DNA from 2 places in the Variovorax sp. 05T418 genome. Region 1 is predicted to be linked to the other one. Evidence: predicted binding sites of a transcription regulator. Region 1 holds the regulator's gene; the other holds the start of a gene.
The links. Region 1 encodes HrcA, which represses chaperone genes, less so after heat shock. Its sites were predicted from a motif close to TTAGCACTCNNNNNNNNNGAGTGCTAA; they were not measured.
Positions count from the first base shown of each region.

Region 2: the regulator HrcA is predicted to act here: its motif matches at 2,137-2,163, upstream of AC1DMS_RS06575 (co-chaperone GroES).

Region 1 is NZ_JBFTLJ010000010.1:79,611-91,287, forward strand. It holds gene AC1DMS_RS20275 (PP2C family protein-serine/threonine phosphatase) at 1-597, opposite strand, end outside; gene AC1DMS_RS20280 (serine/threonine protein kinase) at 594-1,601, opposite strand; gene AC1DMS_RS20285 (YicC/YloC family endoribonuclease) at 1,693-2,607, shown strand; gene gmk (guanylate kinase) at 2,616-3,236, shown strand; gene rpoZ (DNA-directed RNA polymerase subunit omega) at 3,267-3,470, shown strand; gene AC1DMS_RS20300 (RelA/SpoT family protein) at 3,572-5,830, shown strand; gene greB (transcription elongation factor GreB) at 5,847-6,419, opposite strand; gene AC1DMS_RS20310 (hypothetical protein) at 6,460-7,521, opposite strand; gene cysC (adenylyl-sulfate kinase) at 7,518-8,111, opposite strand; tRNA gene AC1DMS_RS20320 (tRNA-Arg) at 8,401-8,477, opposite strand; tRNA gene AC1DMS_RS20325 (tRNA-Ile) at 8,542-8,618, opposite strand; gene hrcA (heat-inducible transcriptional repressor HrcA) at 8,651-9,661, opposite strand; gene AC1DMS_RS20335 (NAD kinase) at 9,690-10,601, shown strand; gene recN (DNA repair protein RecN) at 10,603-11,677, shown strand, end outside.
Region 2 is NZ_JBFTLJ010000003.1:121,990-133,666, forward strand. It holds gene AC1DMS_RS06570 (TonB-dependent siderophore receptor) at 1-2,055, shown strand, start outside; gene AC1DMS_RS06575 (co-chaperone GroES) at 2,247-2,537, shown strand; gene groL (chaperonin GroEL) at 2,568-4,220, shown strand; gene xylB (xylulokinase) at 4,295-5,770, opposite strand; gene AC1DMS_RS06590 (AraC family transcriptional regulator) at 5,816-6,754, opposite strand; gene AC1DMS_RS06595 (carbohydrate kinase family protein) at 6,768-7,736, opposite strand; gene AC1DMS_RS06600 (transaldolase family protein) at 7,757-8,428, opposite strand; gene AC1DMS_RS06605 (L-iditol 2-dehydrogenase) at 8,762-9,550, opposite strand; gene dalD (D-arabinitol 4-dehydrogenase) at 9,547-10,938, opposite strand; gene AC1DMS_RS06615 (ABC transporter ATP-binding protein) at 11,021-11,677, opposite strand, start outside.

The DNA.
Region 1 (11,677 bases):
GATGACGGCGTCGTCGAGCACGCCCCAGACGCCGTCGGAGCACAGCATGATGCGGTCGCCGCGCTGCAGCTGCAGCGGGGCCGAAATATCGAACAGCGGCGTGGTCGGCGAGCCCAGGCAGGTGAGCAGCAGGTTGCGGTTGACCGGCATGTCCGCGCCATGCGGACGCGGGCGCTCGGCATGCGAATGGTCGCGCGTGCGGGTCAGCAGGCGGCCGTCGCGCACCACGTAGAGGCGCGAGTCGCCGCAGTGCATCCAGGTGGCCGTGGTGCCCTGGAGCAGCGCCGCGACGACGGTGGTGCGCGGCGTGTCGAGCATGGCCTTGTGGCTCGCGTACCGCATGATCTGCTGGTGCGCCGCCATGGCCGATTCGGCCAGGAAGGCCTTGACGTCCTTGACGGTGGGGCGCGCTTCGCGCTGGTAGAGGGCCGCGATGGTCTGCAGCGCCAGCTGGGCCGCAATCTCGCCCTCGGGGTGGCCGCCCATGCCGTCGGCCAGCACGAAAAGGCCCGACTCCCGCGTGTAGCAGTAGCCCATGCGGTCTTCGTTCTTGAGACGGCCGCCCTTGCGGCTGACCTGGAATACCGAGAATTTCATGCCGGGCGCGTGGTAGGTGCCGCCGCCCTGGGCAGGGCCTTCTTGTCGAAGGAGCGGATGTTGTCGAATGAAAGCCGCACCTTTTCGCCGACGGTGAGCTTGGTGTAGCGGCGCTCGCCTTCGCGGCTGAGCTCCTTTTGCAGCGCAAAGACCGACTGCGGGCGCGAGAGCGGATCGAGCGACATGCACCATTCGACCACCTCGATGAGGTTGTCGGAGTACACGCCGCGCAGGCGCGACAGCGACAGGCTGAGCCGGTCTTTCTCGATGCGGCGCGGCGCGTCGTTGGGCGGATAGCCCTGCATGCAGGCGTAGATGCAGGCGCCGATGGCGTAGATGTCGGTCCAGGGACCCATCGACGAGTCGCGCCGGTACATCTCGGGCGCGGCAAAGCCGGGGGTGTACATCGGCCGGATGAAGATGCCCTCCTTGCTGAGCACCTCGCGCGCGGCGCCGAAGTCGATCAGCACCGCCCGGTCGTCGTCGGTGACGAAGATGTTGGCGGGCTTGATGTCCAGGTGCAGCATCTTGTACTGGTGCACGATGCGAAGGCCGCGCAGGATCTCGTCGAACAGCGACCGGATGGTCGATTCACGGAAGACCTTGGGCCTTTTCAGGTCGCGCGCCGTCACCACGAAGTCCTGCAGGGTGGCGCCCTCCAGGTAGTTCATGACCATGTAGACGGTTTCGTTCTCGCGAAAGAAGTTGAGAACGCTGACCACCGAGGCGTGCGAAATCTGCGCGAGCGAGCGCCCTTCCTCGAAAAAGCTCTTGAGGCCGAGCCGGTAGAGCGAGAGCTTTTCGGGCGCCACTTCGGGCGTCAGCTCGCCCGGCCCGCGCGTTGCGAGCGAAGATGGCAGGTATTCCTTGATGGCAACCTGCTGTCCGCTGGGGTCTATGGCGAGGTAGACAACGCCAAAACCGCCTGCGGAAAGCCGGCGAACGATGCGGTAACCGCCAATGACCGTATCGGGCAGCAGGGGCGAAGGCTTGACCTTTGACATAATCCGGGAGTTTCGCCCGAAGGCGATGGTGCGGCAAGCGAACGCCATGCCGACGCCTCGGTGCTTGCAAGCAAAACCATAGTGAGGCGCAATGCCAGTTTACAGCATGACCGGCTATGCCAGTGGCCAGAACGGCCCCGCCGGCAGCCACTCCGAAGCCGAGGCACGGCCTGCCGCCGCGGGCCGTCTCGGGGTCGAAATCCGCTCGGTCAACAGCCGCTTCCTCGACCTCACCTTCAAGTTGCCGGAGGAACTGCGCCAGCATGAAACCGCGCTGCGCGAGCTGCTCACGGGCAAGCTCAAGCGCGGCAAGGTGGAGGTGCGCGCCGCCATCGAGAACACCGCCCAGGCGGGCGTCGTCGAGCCCTCCGTCAAGCTGCTGCAGCGGCTCAACGGCGTGCAGGACGGCATCAAGGCCTGGCTGCCGGGCGCCCGCGAACTGAGCGTGGCCGACGTGCTGCGCCTGGCCGGCGGCGACAGTGCCGCCCGCGGCGACTGGGGCGGCGACCTGCTCGAGGTGGCCGGCAAGGCGCTGGATGCGCTGATGTCGGCCCGCCAGCGCGAAGGCGCGCGGCTCGCCAAGATGCTGGAGGCCCACCTCGCCCAGCTGCGCGCGCTGGTCGAACAGGCCGGTCCGCTGATTCCGCAGCTGGTCGAGCAGCAGCGCGCTCGTTTCCTGGAGCGCTGGCAGGAAGCCATGGGCCTGACCGGCGGCACCCTGCCCGAGGCCGCCCAGGACCGCGCGCTGACCGAGGCCACCGCCTTTGCCATCCGGATCGACGTGGCGGAAGAGCTCACGCGGCTGAATTCGCACCTCGATGAGATCGAGCGGCTGCTCAAGAAGGGCGGCGAAATCGGCAAGCGGCTGGACTTCCTGATCCAGGAGCTGCATCGCGAGGCCAATACACTGGGCTCCAAGTCGGCCGCGCTGGAGCTCACCCGCATCGGCGTGGACATGAAGGTGCTGATCGAGCAGATGCGCGAACAGGTACAGAACATCGAATGAGCGAGCGAATGGACTATCCAGGCAACATCTTTGTCGTGGCGGCACCCAGCGGTGCCGGCAAATCGAGCCTGGTCAAGGCGCTCATGGAGCTGGACACAGCCGTCCAGCCCTCGGTTTCCCACACCACCCGGCCACCGCGCGGGCAGGAAAAGCACGGCCGGGAGTATTTCTTTACCTCGCCCTCCGAATTCGACGCCATGATCGCGGCGGATGGGTTCGTGGAGTGGGCCCACGTGCACGGGCACCGCTACGGCACCTCCAAGAAAGCCATCGAGGAGCGCATCGCCCAGGGGGCCGACGTCATCCTGGAAATCGACTTCCAGGGCGCCATCCAGATCCGCAAGACCTTCGCCAACGCGGTCATGATCTTCATCCTGCCGCCCAGTTGGGAAGAACTGCGCTCCCGGCTGGAGCGGCGCGGCGAAGACAGCGCGGCCGTCATCGAGCTGCGCCTCAAGAATGCCGCCGAAGAGATGGCCCGGGCAGGGGAATTCGACTTCGTTATAATCAACGAGTTATTTGAGCGCGCGCTTTTCGATCTCAAGGCGATCGTCCACGCTCAGCGGCTTCGGTATTCTGCACAGCGCCGCGCACGTGCCGACACATTCGCCGCCCTGAACATCCCCTGATTTCCTGCTCACCGACCGAAAGACTCCATCATGGCCCGCATCACCGTCGAAGATTGCCTGCTTCAGATCCCCAACCGCTTCCAGCTGGTCCTGGCCGCCACCTACCGTGCGCGCATGCTGAGCCAGGGCCATGCACCCAAGATCGAGAGCAAGAACAAGCCCGCCGTCACGGCCCTGCGCGAAATCGCCGAAGGCAAGATCGGCCTTGAAATGCTCAAGAAGGTGCCGGGCTGATCGTTGTTTCTGACGCAGCCCTGCAACGAAAAGGCACCGCAAAGCGGTGCTTTTTTTACGTCTGGACGCGTCCATAGAGCGGTCACGCTAAAGTGGTAGCCATGAGCGCGGTTGCCAAACATCAGTCCCATGCCCCCACGGGGGGCACGCCCAAGCCGAGCCCGGCGGCGCTGAATGCGGCTGCCGCGAGCTTTGCCGCGCTGACCGCCAGGCTCGACTACCTGAGCCCCGAAGACACCGAGCTGGTCCGCCGCGCCTACCGCTTCGCCGACGAAGCCCACCTGGGCCAGCTGCGCAACAGCGGCGAGCCCTACATCACCCACCCCATTGCCGTGGCGGCGCAATGCGCCGAATGGAAGCTCGACGCACAGGCGCTGATGGCCGCCCTGCTGCACGATGCCATCGAAGACTGCGGGGTCACCAAGCCCGAACTGATCGAGCGCTTCGGCGCGCCGGTGGCCGAGCTGGTCGACGGGCTCACCAAGCTGGACAAGCTGCAGTTCAACACCCGCGAGGAAAACCAGGCCGAGTCGTTCCGCAAGATGCTGCTGGCCATGGCGCGCGACGTGCGCGTGATCCTGGTCAAGCTGGCCGACCGCACGCACAACATGCGCACGCTCGACGATGCGCCGCGCGAGAAATGGGCCCGGATCTCACGCGAAACGCTCGAAATCTACGCGCCCATCGCGCACCGGCTGGGCCTGAACCAAACGTACCGCGAACTGCAGGAACTGTCGTTCCGCCATCTGAAACCGTGGCGCTATGCCACCCTGTCCAAGGCCGTGGCCAAGGCGCGCGGGCGCCGCCGCGACCTGATCCAGAAGGTGCAGCGCGAGGTCGAGACCGCCTTTGCCAACGCCAACATGACGCTGCGCATCGCGGGACGCGAGAAAACGCTCTATTCGATCTACCGCAAGATGGAGGAAAAGCACCTGAGCTTCGCCCAGGTGACCGACATCTACGGCTTTCGCCTGATCGTGCCGAACGTGATCGCCTGCTACACGGGCCTGGGCATCCTGCACCAGATGTACAAGCCGCTGCCGGGCAAGTTCAAGGACCACATCGCGATCGCCAAGCTCAACGGCTACCAGTCGCTGCACACCACGCTGGTGGGCCCGGCCGGCGTGAACGTGGAGTTCCAGCTGCGCACCGAGGCCATGCACGTGGTGGCCGAATCCGGCGTGGCGGCGCACTGGCTCTACAAGGCAGCCGAGCCGAACGCGGCCAGCAACGACCGGCTCGGCACCAAGTGGCTGCAGTCGCTGCTCGACATCCAGGACGAAACCCGCGACGCCGCCGAGTTCTGGGACCACGTCAAGGTCGACCTGTTCCCCGACGCGGTCTACGTCTTCACGCCGAAGAGCCAGATCCTCGCGCTGCCGCGCGGCGCCACGGTGGTCGACTTTGCCTATGCCATCCACAGCAACATCGGCGACCACACCTCCGCGGCACGCATCAACGGCGACCAAGTGCCGCTACGCACGGAGCTCAAGAACGGGGACGTGGTCGAGGTCATCACCGCACCCGTGTCCACGCCCAATCCCGCATGGCTCGGCTTCGTGCGAACCGGCCGGGCGCGCTCCAAGATCCGCCACTACCTGAAAACCCTGGCCCATGCCGAATCCGAAGGCCTGGGCGAGAAGCTGCTGGCTCAGGCACTGCGCGCCGAAGGCCTCAGCAAGCTGCCGGCCGAGGACGCCGAGCACCAGGCGCTGTGGGAAAAGCTGCTGCGCTTCACCGGCAACCGAACGCGCGCCGAATTGCTGACCGACATCGGCCTGGGCAAGCGGATTGCCAGCATCGTGGCAAAGCGGCTGGTGGCCATGCTGTCCGAACTCGGCGAGCGGCCCGATGCGCTGCTGCTGAGCCGCGAGCGCTTCATCTCGCACGAGACCATTTCCCAGGGCGCCGTCACGCTGGATGGCAGCGAGAACTCGTCGGTCCGCTTTGCGCTGTGCTGCCGGCCGATTCCGGGCGACGAGATCGTCGGCTACCTCGGCCATGGCGAAGGGCTGGTCGTGCACACCGAGTCCTGCGGCGTGGGCCAGCGCCTGCGCCACAAGGACAGCGAGCGTTTCTTCGCGGTCGAGTGGGCGGACGAGCCGACCCGCACCTTCGAAACCGGCGTGGTCATCACGGTGCGCAACGACAAGGGCGTGCTGGCGCGCGTGGCCGCGACCCTGGCGGACGCCGAAGCCGACATCACGCACGTCGAAATGGCCGACGAGACGCCGCAGGATTCGACCGACCTGCGCTTCGTGATTGCGGTGCGCGACCGCACCCACCTGGACAGCGTGCTGCGCGCCGCGCGGCGCACGGCCTCGGTGCTGACCGCCGCAAGGACGGTTCCCGCGCCCTGACCGGCGGGCAGGAAAGCTAGCGCGCCGTGCCCGGTGCCGGATAGCTGACCGACAGCAGCTCGACCTCATGGGCGCCGCCCGGCGTCACGAGCTTCACCACGTCGCCTTCGCGCGACTTGAGCAGCGCGCGGGCGATCGGGGAAATCCAGCTGACCTGCGACTGGGCGCTGTCCGCCTCGTCGATGCCTAGGATCGTCACGCTGCGCTCGTCGCCCGTTTCGTCCATGTAGCGCACCGTTGCGCCAAAGAACACCTGGTCGCTGCCGTGATGCACCGAAGGATCGGTCACTTCGGCAATTTCGAGCCGCTTGGTGAGAAAACGGATGCGCCGGTCGATTTCCCGCAGCCGCTTCTTGCCGTAGAGATAGTCGCCATTTTCGGAGCGGTCGCCGTTCTTGGCGGCCCAGTGCACCGCCTCGACGACCTTCGGGCGCTCTTCGTCCATCAGCTGAAGCAGTTCGTCGCGCAGTCGGGCATAGCCGGCCGGCGTCATGTAGTTCTTGCTGCCGCTCGGGAGCGCGGGGGCGGCGCTTTCGCCGCCGTCGTCGTCACCGTCGCTCTCGGTTTCCTTGGTGAATGCTTTGCTCAACTTGGTAGAACCTCTGGTCTCAAGGAAGGGAATGGGCTTTTCACCGTATTTTCAACATTCGCGACAGGGTGCGCAGCGGCGCCGTCACGCGCCACGAATTTGAGGCCCGAAGTGCCGTGCATTGCGCTTCCAGGTGCGAGGTGCGCGATCTCGCGCGCTCCAGGTCCTGCGCGAGAACGGCCTGGCTGCGCTGGCATTCGGCGAGTTCATGTTGGCGCGCATCGCGTTCGGCGATTGCCTCGCTCAAATGCTGCTGGCAGGCCGTGCGGCCGGCAATGGCCTCGTCCAGTTCGCGCTGCTGCTCAGCGCGGCAAGCCATTGCCTCGTCGAGTTTCCGCTGGAGCACCGCGCGCTCGGACACGGCCTTGTCCAGCTCACGCTTGATCGCCACGCGGTCCAGGGTGGCCTGGGAAGGAAATTCGATGCTGGCCGGCGCCTGCGCGGTGTGGGCAGCAAGCTCCCTGCCCACGCGGACCTTCGACGGCACCGCCGTCTCCCGATGGGCCGACAGCGCCCGCTCCCTGTCGAGCTTCGCACCCAGGACCGGATGCAGCTTGTCGTAGAGATACGCCGGGTCCTCCACGAGACGCGGGAAGTCGAGCATCACCAGCGGCACGTCGTGCTTGACCAGCGTGTGCATCAACTCATGAAAGCCCAGCGCAAGAAGGCGTGCTTCGTCGATCGGATTGAGCGAATAGACGATGCCGCCCGGCGTGGTCCCCCACGACTCCCAGAGCCGGCAATCGTCCGGCAGGCCCTCCATAGCGTACCGTGCGCGCAACTCGTTGACCACGCGGCTGGTGGAGGCTTCCACGATGCTGCGCATCGGAAAGATCACCGCATCGAGCGCGATGGACGGGTCCGCGAGCAGGCGCGTGGCATAGGCATGCAGCCAGGGCGACTTGATGACGTAGGGCAGATCGGGGTTGTCGAAGGGCAGGTCCTCGAGGCCCGCGTTGGCGTCCTCGTTGTAGGTGCTCGCGGCCGGATGCCTTGCAAGATGCGTGTCCAGCCCGCAAGCCGCCAGGTACTGGACGAGGAAGGTCGTGCCGGCGCGCCCCGTGCCGGCAATCATCAGGTGGTTTTTTCTTGCGGGCGTCATTGATGCAGCGTCCGGGTTGGCGCCGTTCCCTCCAGCGAAGCCATGATCTGCTGCACCGCAGCCGAGACATCGCAGCTGGAAGTGTCGACTGTGAGCGCGGGGTTTGCCGGGGCTTCGAAGATGTCGGACACGCCGGTGAAGCGCGCGATCGCGCCCTGCCGCGCTCGCGCATACATCCCCTTGGGGTCGCGCCGCTCGCAGACTTCCAGGGGCGCGTGCACGAAGACCTCGTGGTACGAAGGCCCGACGATCGAGCGTGCGAGATCCCGGAGCGCCTGCAGCGGTGAAACGACGGCAACGATTGCCACCATGCCCTGCTCGTTCAACAGCCGCGCGATGTGGGCAATGCGGCGGATGTTCTCGTGGCGGTCTTCCGCGCTGAAGCCGAGCCCGCGGTTCAGTCCCTTGCGGACCTCGTCGCCATCCAGCCGCACGGCACCCACGCCCCTGGCGCGCAGCAAGGGCTGCAAGGCGGCGGCGATGGTGGACTTTCCCGCGCCGGACAGCCCCGTGAGCCAAATGACGGGCGGCGGCCGCAGTGTTGTTGTCGAAGCAGGACGATCGTCTGGTTTCTGCAACTGTTCTGGCATCGAAAAACAGGTCTGGCCGGGCGCGGCGCCTCGAGGCAGCGGCTCACCCGGCGTGAAGGAAGACGAAGGTTCTCAAGCGGCTCGTTTTCTTCCGGCTCCTCCGGTGAACAACAAGAATGCCTCAACAGCACCCGAAGGTCGAGGGCGATCCGGTGCAGGATCGATCGCATCGAATGGAGCCCCGGAGCGGGAACATTGCCCGTGATCTCGTTGAACGGAAAAATATTCCGCAGAGAGCCGCGCAAAAGAAAAAGGGTTAGGACACGTAATGTCCTAACCCTTCAAAGAGTGGTGCGGCTGGCAGGAATTGAACCCACGACCCCTTGGTTCGTAGCCAAGTACTCTATCCAACTGAGCTACAGCCGCACAGCTATCGATTATAGCATCCATTTTTGGCCCCTGGCGGACCAAGCTCAGAAATGAATGCAATTGGTAGGCCGTGATGGGCTTGAACCATCGACCAACGGATTATGAGTCCGCTGCTCTAACCAACTGAGCTAACGGCCCACGAGAGGCCACGATTCTATTCGCGGCGTCGCTCACTTGCGGTGGCTCAGCGCATTGCTGACCAGCCGCGAGGTGATGTCCACGATCTGGATCATGCGCTCGTACGGCATGCGGGTCGGGCCGATCACGCCCAGCGTGCCCACCACCTGCCCGTCGACTTCATAGTTGGCGCTGACGATGGAAAGCTCCTCGATCGGCACCACCTGGCTTTCGCCGCCGATGAAGATGCGCACGCCCTCTGCCTTGCTCGACACGTCGAGCAGCCGCATCAGCTGCGCCTTCTGCTCGAAGAGCTCGAAGGCACGGCGCAGCTGCCCCATGTCGCTCGAAAAATCGGTGACGGAAAGCAGGTTGCGCTCGCCGGAGATCACCACGTCGTCTTCCTGCGCCTCGGTGAGCACCTCGGAACTGACCTTGACCGCCGCCTGCATCAGCGCGGCAATTTCGCCGCGCAGTTTTTCGACCTCGGACTGCAGGCGGTCGCGCACCTGCTCGATGGTCAGGCCCGCGTAGTGGGCATTGATGTAGTTCGATGCTTCCACCAGCTGCGACTGCGTGTAATCGGCTTCCGGAAAGATCACGCGGTTCTGCACGTCGCCGTCGGGCGAGACGATGATCACCAGCAGCCGCCGGTCCGAGAGCCGCAGGAACTCGATCTGCTTGAAGACCGAGGCGCGCCGCGGCGTCATGACCACGCCGACGAACTGCGACAGGTTGGACAGCAGGTTGGCCGCGTTGGCAATCACCTTCTGCGGCTGGTCAGGGGGCAGGTGGCTCGGCGCGTTCATGTGCTCGCGCTGGGCGGTGAGCATGGTGTCGACGAACAGCCGGTAGCCGCGCGCGGTGGGAATGCGTCCGGCCGAGGTGTGCGGGCTGGTGATCAGCCCCAAACCCTCGAGGTCTGACATGACGTTTCGGATGGTCGCGGGAGACAGGTCAAGGCCCGGGGCGCGCGACAAAGTCCGCGACCCGACCGGTTGGCCTTCGGCGATATAACGCTCGACCAGCGTCTTGAGGAGCAACTTGGCACGGTCGTCCAGCATTGCAAGATTTTAGTGTTGTAATTTGTAGATGACTTCCCGCTTTCGTCACGTCGCGCTGATCGGCAAATACCAGGCTTCAGGCGCCCGGGCGCAGGCCGATGCCCGCGACGGCGTGATGGAAGATATCGGCGCCTTCCTGGAATCGCAAGGGTGCGAGGTCTTTGTCGAAAAATCGGCGGCCGAGGAGGCCGATGCGGACGCCAGCGTCGGCGGCCGCTACCAGCCACTGAGCGTCGAGGAAATCGGCCAGCGCTGCGATCTGGGCCTGGTGGTGGGAGGCGACGGAACCATGCTGGGCATCGGCCGGCAGCTCGCCTGCTACGGCATTCCGCTGATCGGCATCAACCGCGGCCGGCTCGGTTTCATCACCGACATTCCGCTGGACAACTACCAGGCCACGCTGATTCCCATGCTGGCCGGCGAATACGAGGAAGACCACCGCAGCCTCATGCATGCGCAGGTCATGCGCGACGGCGCCTCGGTCTTCGACGCGCTGGCAATGAACGACGTGGTGGTCAACCGCGGCGCCACCTCGGGCATGGTCGAGCTGCGCGTTTCGGTGGGCCGGCATTTCGTGGCCAACCAGCGCGCCGACGGCCTGATCATCGCTTCGCCCACGGGTTCGACGGCCTATGCGCTCTCGGCCGGCGGGCCGCTGCTGCATCCGGCGGTGCCGGGCTGGGTGCTGGTGCCCATTGCGCCGCACACGCTGTCGAACCGCCCCGTGCTGCTGCCCGACGCCGACGAGATCGTGATCGAACTGGTGGCGGGGCGCGACGCCAGCGCCAATTTCGACATGCAGTCGCTGGCCTCGCTCGCGATCGGCGATCGCGTGGTGGTGCGCCGCTCCGACTTCCGCGTGCGCTTCCTGCACCCGCGCGGCTGGAGCTATTTCGACACGCTGCGCAAGAAACTTCACTGGAACGAAGGGGGCTCCTGAAATGGCGCTGCGACGCATCGCATTGCGCGACTTCGTGATCGTGCGATCACTCGAACTCGACCTGTCGGCAGGCTTCACGGTATTGACCGGCGAGACCGGCGCGGGCAAATCGATACTGATCGATGCGCTGCAGCTGGCGCTCGGCAACCGGGCCGACGCGGGCGCGGTGCGCGAAGGCGCCGAACGGCTCGACGTCAGCGCCGAATTCGATGCCGACCCGGCACTCGCGGCCTGGCTCGACGAGGGCGGCTTCGAAAACGGCGACGCCCTGCTGCTGCGCCGCACCGTCGACCTGCAGGGCCGCAGCCGCGGCTGGATCAACGGCAGCCCGGCCACCGCCACCCAGCTGCGCGAACTCGGCGACCGCCTGCTCGACATCCACGGCCAGCACGCATGGCAGAGCCTGACGCGCCCCGAGGCCGTGCGCGGCCTGCTCGACGCCTATGCCGGCGTGCGCACCGATGCGCTGGACGCAGCCTGGCAGAGCTGGCGCCAGGCGCTTTCCGCGCTCGACCACGCGCGCTCGGCACAAGATTCGCTGCTGCGCGAACGCGAGCGGCTGCAATGGCAGATCGCCGAGGTCATGAAGCTGGCGCCGGCCGAAGGCGAGTGGGAAGAGCTTTCCACCCAGCACGCGCGAGTCTCCAATGCGCAGGCACTCATCGATGCGGCGCAGGGCGCGAGCCAGGCGCTCGAAGACGACGACAGCGGCGCGCTCGCCGCGCTGTCGCGCGCCGTCGCGCTGCTGCAGAACTGCGAGCACATCGAGCCTGAATTCCGCGCCCTCGGCGAAGTGCTGGCCTCCAGCGTCGCCCAGGCTTCCGATGCCGCCCACACGCTGCACAGCTACCTGCGCGACGCCGAGGCCGATCCGAAGCAACTGGCCGAACTCGACGAGCGCATGGGGCTGTGGATGTCGCTCGCGCGCCGCTACAAGCGCACGCCGGACGACCTGCCGGCGCTCCTGGCCAGCTGGCAGGCCGAGCTGCAGGCGCTCGATGCGCAGAGCGATCTCGCAGGCCTGGAGCGCGCCGAGCAAGGCGCGCAGCAGGCCTACCTGAAGGAAGCCAAGGCGC
Region 2 (11,677 bases), on a different contig from region 1:
GCTTCCATTTCCCCGCTCTCCATGGCACAAGGCACCGGCAACGGACAGCCGGACCCGGCGAGCACATCGCTGCCCGAAGTGCATGTGGTCGCCGAGCCCGAATCCGGCGGCTACAACCCCACGACCAGCAGCGGTGCCACGCGCACCAGCACGCTGCTGCGAGAGGTGCCGCAGTCGGTGCGCATCGTCTCCAGCCAGCTGATCGAGGACATGGGTGCAACGCGACTGGCCGACACGGTGGATCTTGTGAGCGGGATCACGCGCCTCAACGACTTCGGCGGCACCTGGGACAACTTCGGCATCCGCGGGTTCAGCAGTACCGACATGGGATTCCTGGTCAACGGTTTCCCCGGATCGCGCGGCTACAACCCGCCGCGCGACACCGCCACGGTCGAGCGCTTCGAATTCCTCAAGGGGCCGGCGTCGGCCATCTACGGCAGCAGCGAGCCGGGCGGCACCATCAACATCGTCACGAAGAAGCCGGAGTTCACGCGCCGCAACACGGCCGACTTCAGCATCGGCAGCCAGGGCCTGCGCCGCAGCACGCTGGACAGCACCGGCGCGCTGAGCCGGAACGTGGCCTACCGGCTGAACCTGGCGGTGGAGGAAGGCGACAGCCGAAGCGACCTGCTGAGCAACAGGCGCACCCTGGTGGCACCCGCGCTGACCTGGGTCATCGACGACAAGACAGTGCTCAACTACGAGTCCGAATTCCTGCGTTCGAAAACGCCGCTGGACCGCGGGCTGATCAATGTTCGCGGCCTGCTCGGAACCTTGCCGCGCGACCGTGTGCTCAATGAGCCCGACGACGGCAACATGACGCTCACCAGCAATACGCACCAGCTCACGCTGGACCGCCAGCTGTCGGAAAACTGGCGCGCGCGCATCGGTGCGAGCTACAAGGAAAGCACCTTCTCCGGCAACTACACCGAAGCGACTTCGCTCGCCAGCGACAACCGGACGCTCAACCGCCGCGCCACCTGGCGCCAGCTGCCGTCGCGCGACACGTCCTTCCAGGCGGAGCTGGAAGGCAAGTTCGCGACCGGCGCCCTGGCCCACACGCTGCTGGTCGGCGTGGAAGCGTCCAGGCTGTGGATGAACACCGAAATCCTCCGCTCGGGCAACTACCCGATCGACATCTACCAGCCTGTCTATGGCAAGCCCCGGCCGCCGCTCACCTCGCTCACCTCCAGCTCGGACGAGCACCAGCGCGCGAGCGCGGTTTTCCTGCAGGACCAGATCAGCCTTTCGCCGCAGTGGAAGCTGCTGGTGGGCGCCCGCTACGACCATTTCAGGCAGCGCATCGAGGACCGCGTGAACCGCAACAGCGCCCAGAAGCATGATGCTGTTTCGCCGCGCGCCGGCCTCACCTACCTGCCGAACGACTGGAGCTCCTGGTACGTCTCGGCCGGCAAGTCGTTTCGCGGCAACAGCGGCACCGACAAGAACGGCCAGGCCTTCGATCCGCAGCGTTCCACCGCGCTGGAGGCCGGCCTGAAGCTGCAGACGCCGGACCAGCGCCTGGGCGCCAACCTGGCCGTGTTCGACATCAAGAAGACCAACGTGCTGACGGCCAGCGACACGCCCGGCTTCTCCGTGGCGGCCGGCGAGGTCAAGAGCAGCGGCTTCGAGGCAGACGTCTACGGCCAGATCGACAGGAACTGGCGGGTGAGCGGAAATTTCGCCTATGTCGACGCCCGCATCTCGAAGGACGCAACGCTGGCGCCCGGCACGCGCATCGTGAACATCCCGAGGACGAGCGCCGGCCTGTTCGCCATCCGCGAGGATGCGCTGGCCGACGGCAGCCGCTATGGCGTGGGTGCCGGCATCAACTACGTGGGCAACCGTTCGGGCAACAGCGCCGACACCTACTCGCTGCCGGCCTACACCACCGTCAAGCTGGTGAGCTTCTGGCAGATCAACAAGACCGCCCGCGTGTCGATCGACGTGCACAACCTCTTCAACCGGAACTTCTACACCGCCTCGTGGGGCAACCTGTACGTGATTCCGGGCGCCAGGCGCAGCGTCGTGGCCAGCCTGAAGCTGGACCTCTGAAGCCCTCGCGACCAAAAACCGAGCGCAGTTACAGCCCGGCGGGCCGCCCCGGCCTTGAAAGTCCGCCGATTGCCCTTATGATTAGCACTCGCTGCTGACGAGTGCTAACAAGGCCTCGCTTCCAGTCGATGGGCCGCCGGCCTTTTCCGCCGGCGCCCGACCACAACCCCGTTTCTTATCCAGGAGATGCAATGAAACTTCGTCCTTTGGCCGATCGCGTGATCGTCAAGCGTGTTGACAGCGAAACCAAGACCGCCTCTGGCATCGTCATCCCCGACGCAGCCGCCGAAAAGCCCGATCAGGGTGAAGTCCTGGCCGTCGGCCCCGGCAAGCGCACCGAAAAGGGCGACCTGACCGCACTGACCGTCAAGGTCGGCGACCGCGTCCTGTTCGGCAAGTACAGCGGCCAGACCGTCAAGGTCGATGGCGACGAACTGCTGGTCATGAAGGAAGACGACCTCTTTGCCGTGGTCGAGAAGTAATCAATTCATCCCTATTCGGAGTAATAAAACATGGCAGCAAAAGACGTAGTCTTCGGCGGTGAAGCCCGCGCACGCATGGTCGAGGGTGTCAACATCCTCGCCAACGCCGTCAAGGTGACCCTGGGCCCCAAGGGCCGCAACGTGGTGCTCGAGCGCTCGTTCGGCGCCCCCACCGTCACCAAGGACGGTGTGTCGGTCGCCAAGGAAATCGAACTCAAGGACAAGCTCCAGAACATGGGCGCCCAGCTCGTGAAGGAAGTGGCCTCCAAGACCAGCGACAACGCCGGTGACGGCACCACCACCGCCACGGTGCTGGCCCAGGCCATCGTTCGCGAAGGCTTCAAGTACGTGGCCGCCGGCATCAACCCGATGGACCTGAAGCGCGGCATCGACAAGGCCGTGACGGCCCTGGTCGAAGAGCTGAAGAAGGCTTCCAAGCCCACCACCACGTCGAAGGAAATCGCTCAAGTCGGCTCGATCTCGGCCAACAGCGACGAAACCATCGGCAAGCTCATCGCTGACGCGATGGACAAGGTCGGCAAGGAAGGCGTGATCACCGTGGAAGACGGCAAGTCGCTGGACAGCGAACTCGACGTCGTCGAAGGCATGCAGTTCGACCGCGGCTACCTGTCGCCCTACTTCATCAACAACCCCGAGAAGCAATCGGCGCTGCTCGACAACCCCTTCGTGCTGCTGTTCGACAAGAAGATCAGCAACATCCGCGACCTGCTCCCCACGCTGGAACAAGTCGCCAAGGCTGGCCGTCCGCTCCTGATCATTGCCGAAGAAGTCGAAGGCGAAGCCCTGGCTACGCTGGTGGTGAACACGATCCGCGGCATCCTGAAGGTCGTGGCCGTGAAGGCACCTGGCTTCGGCGACCGCCGCAAGGCCATGCTGGAAGACATCGCCATCCTGACGGGCGGCAAGGTCATCGCTGAAGAAGTGGGCCTGACGCTCGAAAAGGTGACGCTGGCCGACCTGGGCCAAGCCAAGCGCATCGAAGTGGGCAAGGAAAACACCATCATCATCGACGGTTCGGGCGCTGCGGCCGACATCGAAGCCCGCGTGAAGCAAGTGCGCGTGCAGATCGAGGAAGCCACGAGCGACTACGACCGTGAAAAGCTGCAAGAGCGCGTGGCCAAGCTGGCCGGCGGCGTTGCAGTGATCAAGGTCGGCGCTGCCACCGAAGTCGAGATGAAGGAAAAGAAGGCACGCGTCGAAGACGCCCTGCACGCCACCCGCGCTGCAGTGGAAGAAGGCGTTGTGGCCGGCGGCGGCGTGGCTCTGCTGCGTGCCAAGCAAGCCGTGGGCGACAAGGTCAAGGGCGACAACGCCGACCAGGACGCCGGCATCAAGCTGGTGCTCAAGGCCATCGAAGCGCCCCTGCGCGAAATCGTGAACAACGCCGGCGGCGAAGCCTCGGTGGTGGTGAACGCCGTGTTGGCCGGCAAGGGCAACTACGGCTTCAATGCCGCCAACGACACGTACGGCGACATGCTCGAGCTGGGCATCCTGGATCCGACCAAGGTGACCCGCACCGCGCTGCAGAACGCAGCATCGGTGGCTTCGCTGCTGCTGACGACCGAAGCCATGGTCGCCGACGCACCGAAGGAAGAAGCCGGTGCCGGCGGCGGCATGCCCGACATGGGCGGCATGGGTGGTATGGGCGGCATGGGAATGTAATTTCCCGGCTGAGCTCTATTGCTCACCAAAACGAAAGGGCCGCGAAAGCGGCCCTTTTTCATTGCGCGTACGAATTAACGGAACTGGTCGCGCAGCGCCGTATAGAGCGCCCGGAAGCGCGCATGACGCGCCTTGTGCCCATCGGCACCTTCAAGCGAAGGCACCAGCTGTTGCTTCACCGGCGGCAGCGTGCACACCTCGGCCACGGTGCCGCCGTCAGCCAGCCAGGCAAGGCGGGCCGCGCCCAGCGCCCCACCCGTCTCGCTGCCCGCGTACAGCGTGAGCGGCAGCTCGAAGATATCGGCCAGCAGCTGGCCCCACCAGACACTGCGCGCGCCACCGCCCACCAGCGCCACTTCGCGCAGCGGCATGCCGGCCGGCAGGCGCAGGGTGTCGAAGCCGTCGCGCAGGCCGAAGCTCACGCCCTCGACCACGGCATAGGCGATCTCCGCCGGGCCGTGCGCATGCGTGAGCCCGAACAGCACGCCCTGCGCGTTGGGATTGTTGTGCGGGGAACGCTCGCCCGAAAGGTATGGCAGGAACAGCGGGCAGCGCGCGCGCTGCGCGGGCGCGACCGACGCTGCCGCTTCGAGCAGCGCGGCCTCGTCGGCGAACCGGAAGGCCTTGGCGGCCCAGCTCACGGCGCTCGCGGCCGAGAGCATCACCGACATCTGGTGCCAGCGGCCGGGCAGCGCATGGCAGAAGGCATGCATCGCCTGCGCGGGGTTCGGCAAAAAGCGGTCGGTCGAGACGAACACCACGCCCGAGGTGCCGAGCGACACGAAGCCCTGCCCCGGTTCCACCAGCCCCATGCCCACGGCGCTGGCGGCGTTGTCGCCCGCGCCACCGGCGATGAGCACGGCAGCGGCGCCATTGCCCACGCCCCAGCGCGCGGCCAGCTCGGGCTTGAGCTGCGCCGACACTTCGCTGCCCTCCACCAGCCGCGGCATGTGCCCGCGCGTGAGGCCGGTGGCCGCGAGCAGTTCGTCGGACCAGTCGCGCGCGCCCACGTCGAGCCACAGCGTGCCGGCCGCATCGGACATTTCGCTGACGGCCTCGCCGCTCAGCATGAAGCGCAGCCAGTCCTTGGGCAGCAGCACGCGCGCCGTGCGGTTGAAGATTTCAGGCTCGTGCTCGCGCACCCACAGCAGCTTGGGTGCGGTGAAGCCGGGCATCGCAAGGTTGCCCGCGATCTCGCCCAGGCGCGGCACGGCGCGCGCAAGCGCCTCGCACTGCGGGCCGCTGCGTCCGTCGTTCCAGAGGATGGCGGGCCGCAGCACCTCGCCCGCGGCGTCGAGCAGCGTGGCGCCGTGCATCTGGCCCGACAGGCCGATGGCGCGCACGGCCGAGAGCGCTTCAGCATGCGCGCCGCGAAGCTCCGCCATCACCTGCTCCAGCGCCTGCCACCATTGGCTAGGCGCCTGCTCCGACCAGAGCGGCTCTGGCCTCTCGACCGTGAGCGGCGCACGCGCCACGCCGACGATGCGGTGGTCGCCGGCGAGCAGCAGCGCCTTGAGCTCGGACGTGCCGAGATCGAGTCCCAGATACAAGATGGTGCTCCCTGATTGGTGCCTTGAAAGCGCTTGGTGTGGGCGTCAGCCGAACCGCGTGTCGGCCTGGCGCCTGAACTCGCTCGGGGTCATGCCCTTGATCTCGAGGAAGCGCCGGTTGAAGTTGGCCACGTTGTTGAAGCCGACCTGGTAGCAGATGTCGGTCACGTAGTGGTCGGTCTGCATCAGCAGGTGGCAGGCGCTGTTGATGCGCACGCGATTGACGAAGTCGGTGAAGCTGTTGCCGGTGGAGCGCCGGAAGAAGCGGCTGAAGCGGCTTTCGCTCATGCCGAGCTCGGCCGCCACGTCCGACATGGAGATCGGCTCCGCCATGTTGCTGGTGATGCGGTTGACGATGTCGTTGATCTGGTCGACCTGCGCATCGCCTTCGACGCCGTGCGCGCCCTGCATCTGCACGCTGGAGAGCAGCCGGTAGTCGGTGCATTGCGCGAGGTCGGCCATGAACTCGAGGAACAGCCCGAGCCGGCGCACGCCGCGCGCGGCCTTGATGTTGTCCCAGTGCGCCTGCGCCTGCTGCGACATGCCGAAGAACTCGATGCCGTGCCGCGCGCGCTCGAACAGCTGCATCACATCGCGCAGCTCCGGAATCTCGGCCGCGGCGCGCTCGATGGGCTCGTGGCGGAACTGGATCACCCGGTCGCGGCCCGCGGCGCCGCCTTCGGGCACGTCCAGCGAGATCCAGTTGTGCGGCAGCCGCGGCCCGCAGAGCACAAGGTGCCCGGGCTGGAACGGCCCGATCCAGTCGCCGATGAAGGCCTTGCCCGAGGTTTCGGTGATCAGGTGCAGCTCGTAGTCTTCATGGAAGTGCCACCGCACCAGCGGGCTCGGAAAGCCGTGCGCGAGGCAGCGCACCAGGCCGGTTTCGGGGGCCTCGTAGCCCAGCGACGGGGAGCGCGCGATGTCGCGCTCCAGCTCGGGTTGGCGCTGACGGGGAATCGAGCGTTTGCGTGTGGACGTTGTCATGGCAGCACGGGGGTCAAGGCCGGGACGCGACGGCCTCATTGTCTTCCTGCGCCAGCGCGGCGTGAACCGCGTCGAGCGTGGGTGGATCGGCGCCTTCGCGGGTGCAGTTGAGGGCGGCGGCGGTGGCGGCGAAGCGCATCACCTCGCGCCAGGCGCCGTCGCTCAGCTCGCCGAGCCGGGCCGGGTGCTCGACGCCATGCGCGAGCAGCGCGACCGAGAGCCCGGCCGTGAAGGTGTCGCCCGCGCCGATGGTGTCGACCACCTTGACCCGCGGCGCCGCCACGGCAAGCGGCGCATGCCCCGTGCGCCAGAGCGTGGCGCCGGCGCCGCCGCGCGTGACGATCACCGCATGCGCGCCGGCCTGGAGGCACTCCGCGGCCAGCGCATCGACCGGCTGGCCGGGGGCGAGCAGTTCGGCGTCCTCGTCGCTGAGCTTGACCAGGTCGGCCATGGCCAGCCAGCCCGTCACGCGCTCGCGGTAGGCGGCCATGTCGGGAATCAGGCTGGGCCGCACGTTCGGATCGAACACGATCACGCGGCGCCCGGCGTTGGCCGTGACCAGCTCGGCAATGCGCGTGGCCGCCGGCTCCTGCAGCAGCGAGATCGAGCCGAAATGAAGGAAGCGGCACTCCGCCGGCAGCTGCGGCGGCGGCTCGGGCGCCCAGGTGGCATCGGCGCTGCCGCGCGTGTAGAAGGCGTAGCGGTTGGTCTCGGGCGTGCGCTCGACGAAGGCCAGCGTCGACGGCGCATTGCTGCGCAGGATGAAGCTGGTATCGACGCCGTTGCGTTCGAGAAAACGCATCAGCCGTTCGCCGAACAGGTCGGTCGACAGCTGCGTGAGAAAGCCGGTGGGCTGGCCCAGGCGCGCGCAGGCCACTGCGGTGTTGAGCGGCGAACCGCCCTCGTGGCCGAGGAACGCGAGCGCGCCGGCCTCGCTGGCGGTGAAATCGATGAGGGCTTCGCCCGTGAGTGCAATGCGCATGGTTCTCGGATTCTCTTCTGTCAGGGCAAGGCGCGCGCATCGGCCAGGAAGCCGCGCTCCGCGGCCAGCGTGGCAGGATGGTCGAGCAGCTCGGCAAAGAGGCGCGGCGGAATCGTGATGGCGCCCACGCCGAGCGCCAGCAACGCAAGATAGGCCTCGCGCGAGCGGATGCTGGCGACCAGCAGGCGCGTGCCCGACGAAGGCCGCAGCGCCACCAGCGCCTGCATCTGCGCGATCAGCGCCAGTCCATTGACACCAGCGTCGTCGAGCCGGCCGAGGTACGGTGCCGCGTAGGCCGCGCCCAACTGCGCGGCAAAGTGGGCCTGCTCGGGCGCATACACGGCGGTCCAGGTGATGGGCACGCCCTGCGCGATGAGCCGCGCGCCGGCATCCAGGCCCTGGCGCGTGGCGGGAATCTTCACGACCAGCTGGCCCCGGTCGAAGTGCGGGAGCAAGGCGGCTGCGTCTTCGAGCATGCCGTCGACGTCACTGGAATACACCTGGGCTTGCACCTGGCGTGCACCCAGTTCGATGCAGCGCTTGAGCAGACCGGGCACTTCGCCGCGGCCGATGCCGGCGCGCTTGAGCAGCGTGGGGTTGGTCGTCACGCCATGCACCACCGGGTGCGGCAGGCAAGTCTTCAGTTCAGACAGGTCGGCGCTGTCCAGGTATAGATGGAAGTCTTCGGTCATGACTGTGCGTTCTTGGCTCTCTTGTTCTTTGCTCTCTTGTTCAGGGCGTGTGCACAGATCACCGGGTACTCCCCTCCGCGAATGTCCCCCGGCCTGCGGCCTCCTCCTTGATTTCGCTGCGGGGAGCACCCGATGCTCTGTGCACCAGGGCACGTTCGTGGTGTATCGCTGATCAACGACTGCTCCGCGTAACGCTCCCGTCGATGGGGTGCCTTGCGCAGCGAAATCAAGGGGGAGGCCGAAGGCCGGAGGACATTCGCGGAGCAAGGTACCCCGTCGGCGGGAGCGCGCCCTGAATGACCCTCGCCGCGATAAGAAAAACAAGGCTTCATCTCAGCTCATGACATTACCGCCATCGACATTGAGCGTCTGCGCCGTGATGTAGCGCGCCTCGTCGCTGGCAAGAAACACGGCCGCGCCGGCGATGTCGGCCGGCACGCCCATGCGGCCGAGCGGCACCTCCAGGCCCACGCGGCGCTTCTTCTCGCCGGGCGGCAGCCCCTCGGCCTTGGCGAACAGGCTGTCGACATGGTCCCACATCGGCGTGTCGACCACACCGGGTGCAATGCCGTTGACACGGATGCCGTGCGGCGCCATGGCCAGCGCGGCGCTCTGGGTGTAGCTGATGACCGCGGCCTTGGTCGCGCAATAGTGCGACACCAGCGCCTCGCCGCGCCGCCCCGCCTGCGAGGCCATGTTGATGACCGACGCACCCTGCGTACCGGCCTCCACCATGTGGCGCAGCACGGCCTGCATCACGAAGAACATGCCCTTCACGTTGACGGCAAAGAGCCGGTCGAACGAGGCTTCGTCGCTGTCGAGCAGCGGCGCCAGGTCGAACACCGCGGCGTTGTTGAACAGCGTGTGGATCGGACCGAAGGCGACCTGCGCCTCGGCCAGCATGTGCGCGATGGCCTGCGTGTCCGTCACGTCGGCCGCGATGTAGGCGAGCTTGTCGGGGTGCTGCTGCTGCAGCGCGCGCACGGCCTCGGGCGCCGCCGCCGCACGATCGATCACGCTGCAGCGCGCGCCCTCGGCAATGCAGGCCTCGGCCACGGCCAGGCCGATGCCGCCACCGGCGCCGGTCAGCAGCACGTGGCGGTTCTTCAAACGTTCGCTCATTTCGTTGCTCCAGGGTTCTTCAGGAAATTTGCCACGCGCGCGCTCGCTGCGCGCACCGCGCCCACCAGCCGCGCATCGCCCGCGGCGGCGCCCCACAGTGCCGGGTCGGCGCACAGCGCGAGCACCGGATCGGCGGCATCGCAGATCGCGTGCGCCACGGCCTCGTCCATGCCCTGGTCCTGGTAGGCATAGGGCAGCGCCCCGCGATGCCAGCGCTGCAGGAAGGCCAGGAACAGCGCGGGCAGCATCGCGACGCTGTCGATCGGCTGCCCCGCGGCCAGCCGCTCGCGCACCGTGGGCGCGATGAAGCCCGGGATCTTGGAAAAACCATCGGCCGCCACGCGCTGGTTGGTGTCGCGGATCGCGGGGTTGCCGAAGCGGTCGAGCACCACGTCGCGGTAGGCCGCAAGGTCGATCGGGCTCGGGCTGAGGCACGGGATCACGTCGTCGCTGACGTAGTCGAAGGCCATCTTGCGGATGGCCGCGTCGTGCGTGCCTTCGTGGATGAAGTTCAGCCCCGCCAGCGTGCCGGCCCAGGCGATGCAGCTGTGCGTGGCGTTGAGGATGCGGATCTTGGCCTCTTCATAGGGCTGCACCGATTCGACCAGCTCCACGCCCACGCGGCCCCAGTCGGGCCGGCCGGCCGCAAAGTTGTCTTCGATCACCCACTGGATGAAGCTCTCGCCGCTGATCGCGGCCGCATCGTCGCGGCCCGTTGCGGCCTGCACGCGTGCGCGCAGCTCGGGCGGCGGGCGCGGCGTGATGCGGTCGACCATCGCATTGGGGCAGGCGGTGTTCGCCCGCACCCATGCCAGCAGATCGGCGTCGCCCGCGCGTTCGATGAATTCGAGCAGCCCGGCGCGGAAGCGATCGCCGTTGTGGCGCAGGTTGTCGCAGTTGAGCAGCGTCACCGCACCGGCCTGCGCAGCCTTGCGTGCACGCAGGATCGCGCAGACGGCGCCGTAGATGGTCACGCCTTCGCCGGGAGCATCGCCGCGCCGCGCGCGCTCGATGTCGGCCGCCAGATCGCCGAACGACAGGTCCAGCCGGCCCTTGGTGTCGAGGTAGTAGCCGGCCTCGGTCACGGTGAACGAAACGATGCGCGTGGACGGCGCGGCGCCGCGTGCGATCACCGCGGCCAGCGAGGGCTCCCACGGCAGCACTTCGCGGATGGCCTCGATCTGTTCGTAGCGCAACTCGCCGGCCGGCGACACGGTTTCGAGCGTGTAGCGCCCGCCCTGCGCCTGCAGCGCGGCCACCACATCGGCCATGTCGGGCCGGATGTTGGCGCCCGAGAGCGACCAGCGGGTGTCGCCCGCATCGATCAGCCGCTGCAGGTAGACGGCCTGGTGGGCCCGATGGAACGAGCCGAGTCCGAGGTGAAGCACCACGAACTCCGAAGGAGCCGGGGGTGAGGTTGGCGCACCGAGAGGCGCTGCTGCGAGGGTCACGGGAATGTTCCGGAAGAAATCAGGCGGAGACCGAGCGGCCTTCGCGGTTGAACAAATGAAGCACCGACGGATCGAGCTCGACCGCCACGTCGTCGCCTGCATGCAGCGGCGTGCGTTCGTTCTGGCGCGCGATCAGCGGCACGCCGCCCACGTCGACGTGGATCAGCGTGTCGGCGCCCAGCGCCTCGATCAGCTCCACGCGCCCCGGCACGCCCGCGGGCGCAGCCTGCTTCGGATGCACGCGCAGGCCTTCGGGCCGCACGCCCAGGAAGCCGTCGCTCGGCAGCCGACCGCCGGTGGCGGCGGAAAAACTCGGAATGGCGCTTGCCGCCACCATGTTCATCGACGGCATGCCGATGAACTGCGCGACGAACTGGTTGGCCGGGTGGTCGTACAGCTCGAGCGGCGTGCCCACCTGCTCGATGAGCCCGTCCCTGAGCACCACCACGCGGTCGGCCAGCGTCATGGCCTCGACCTGGTCGTGCGTCACGTAGATGGTGGTGGCGCCGAGCGAGCGGTGCAGCTTGTGGATCTCGACGCGCGTGTTGCCGCGCAGCGCCGCATCCAGGTTGGACAGCGGCTCGTCGAACAGGAACACCTTGGGCGCGCGAACGATCGCGCGGCCGATGGCCACGCGCTGGCGCTGGCCGCCCGACAGGTCCTTAGGCGTGCGGTC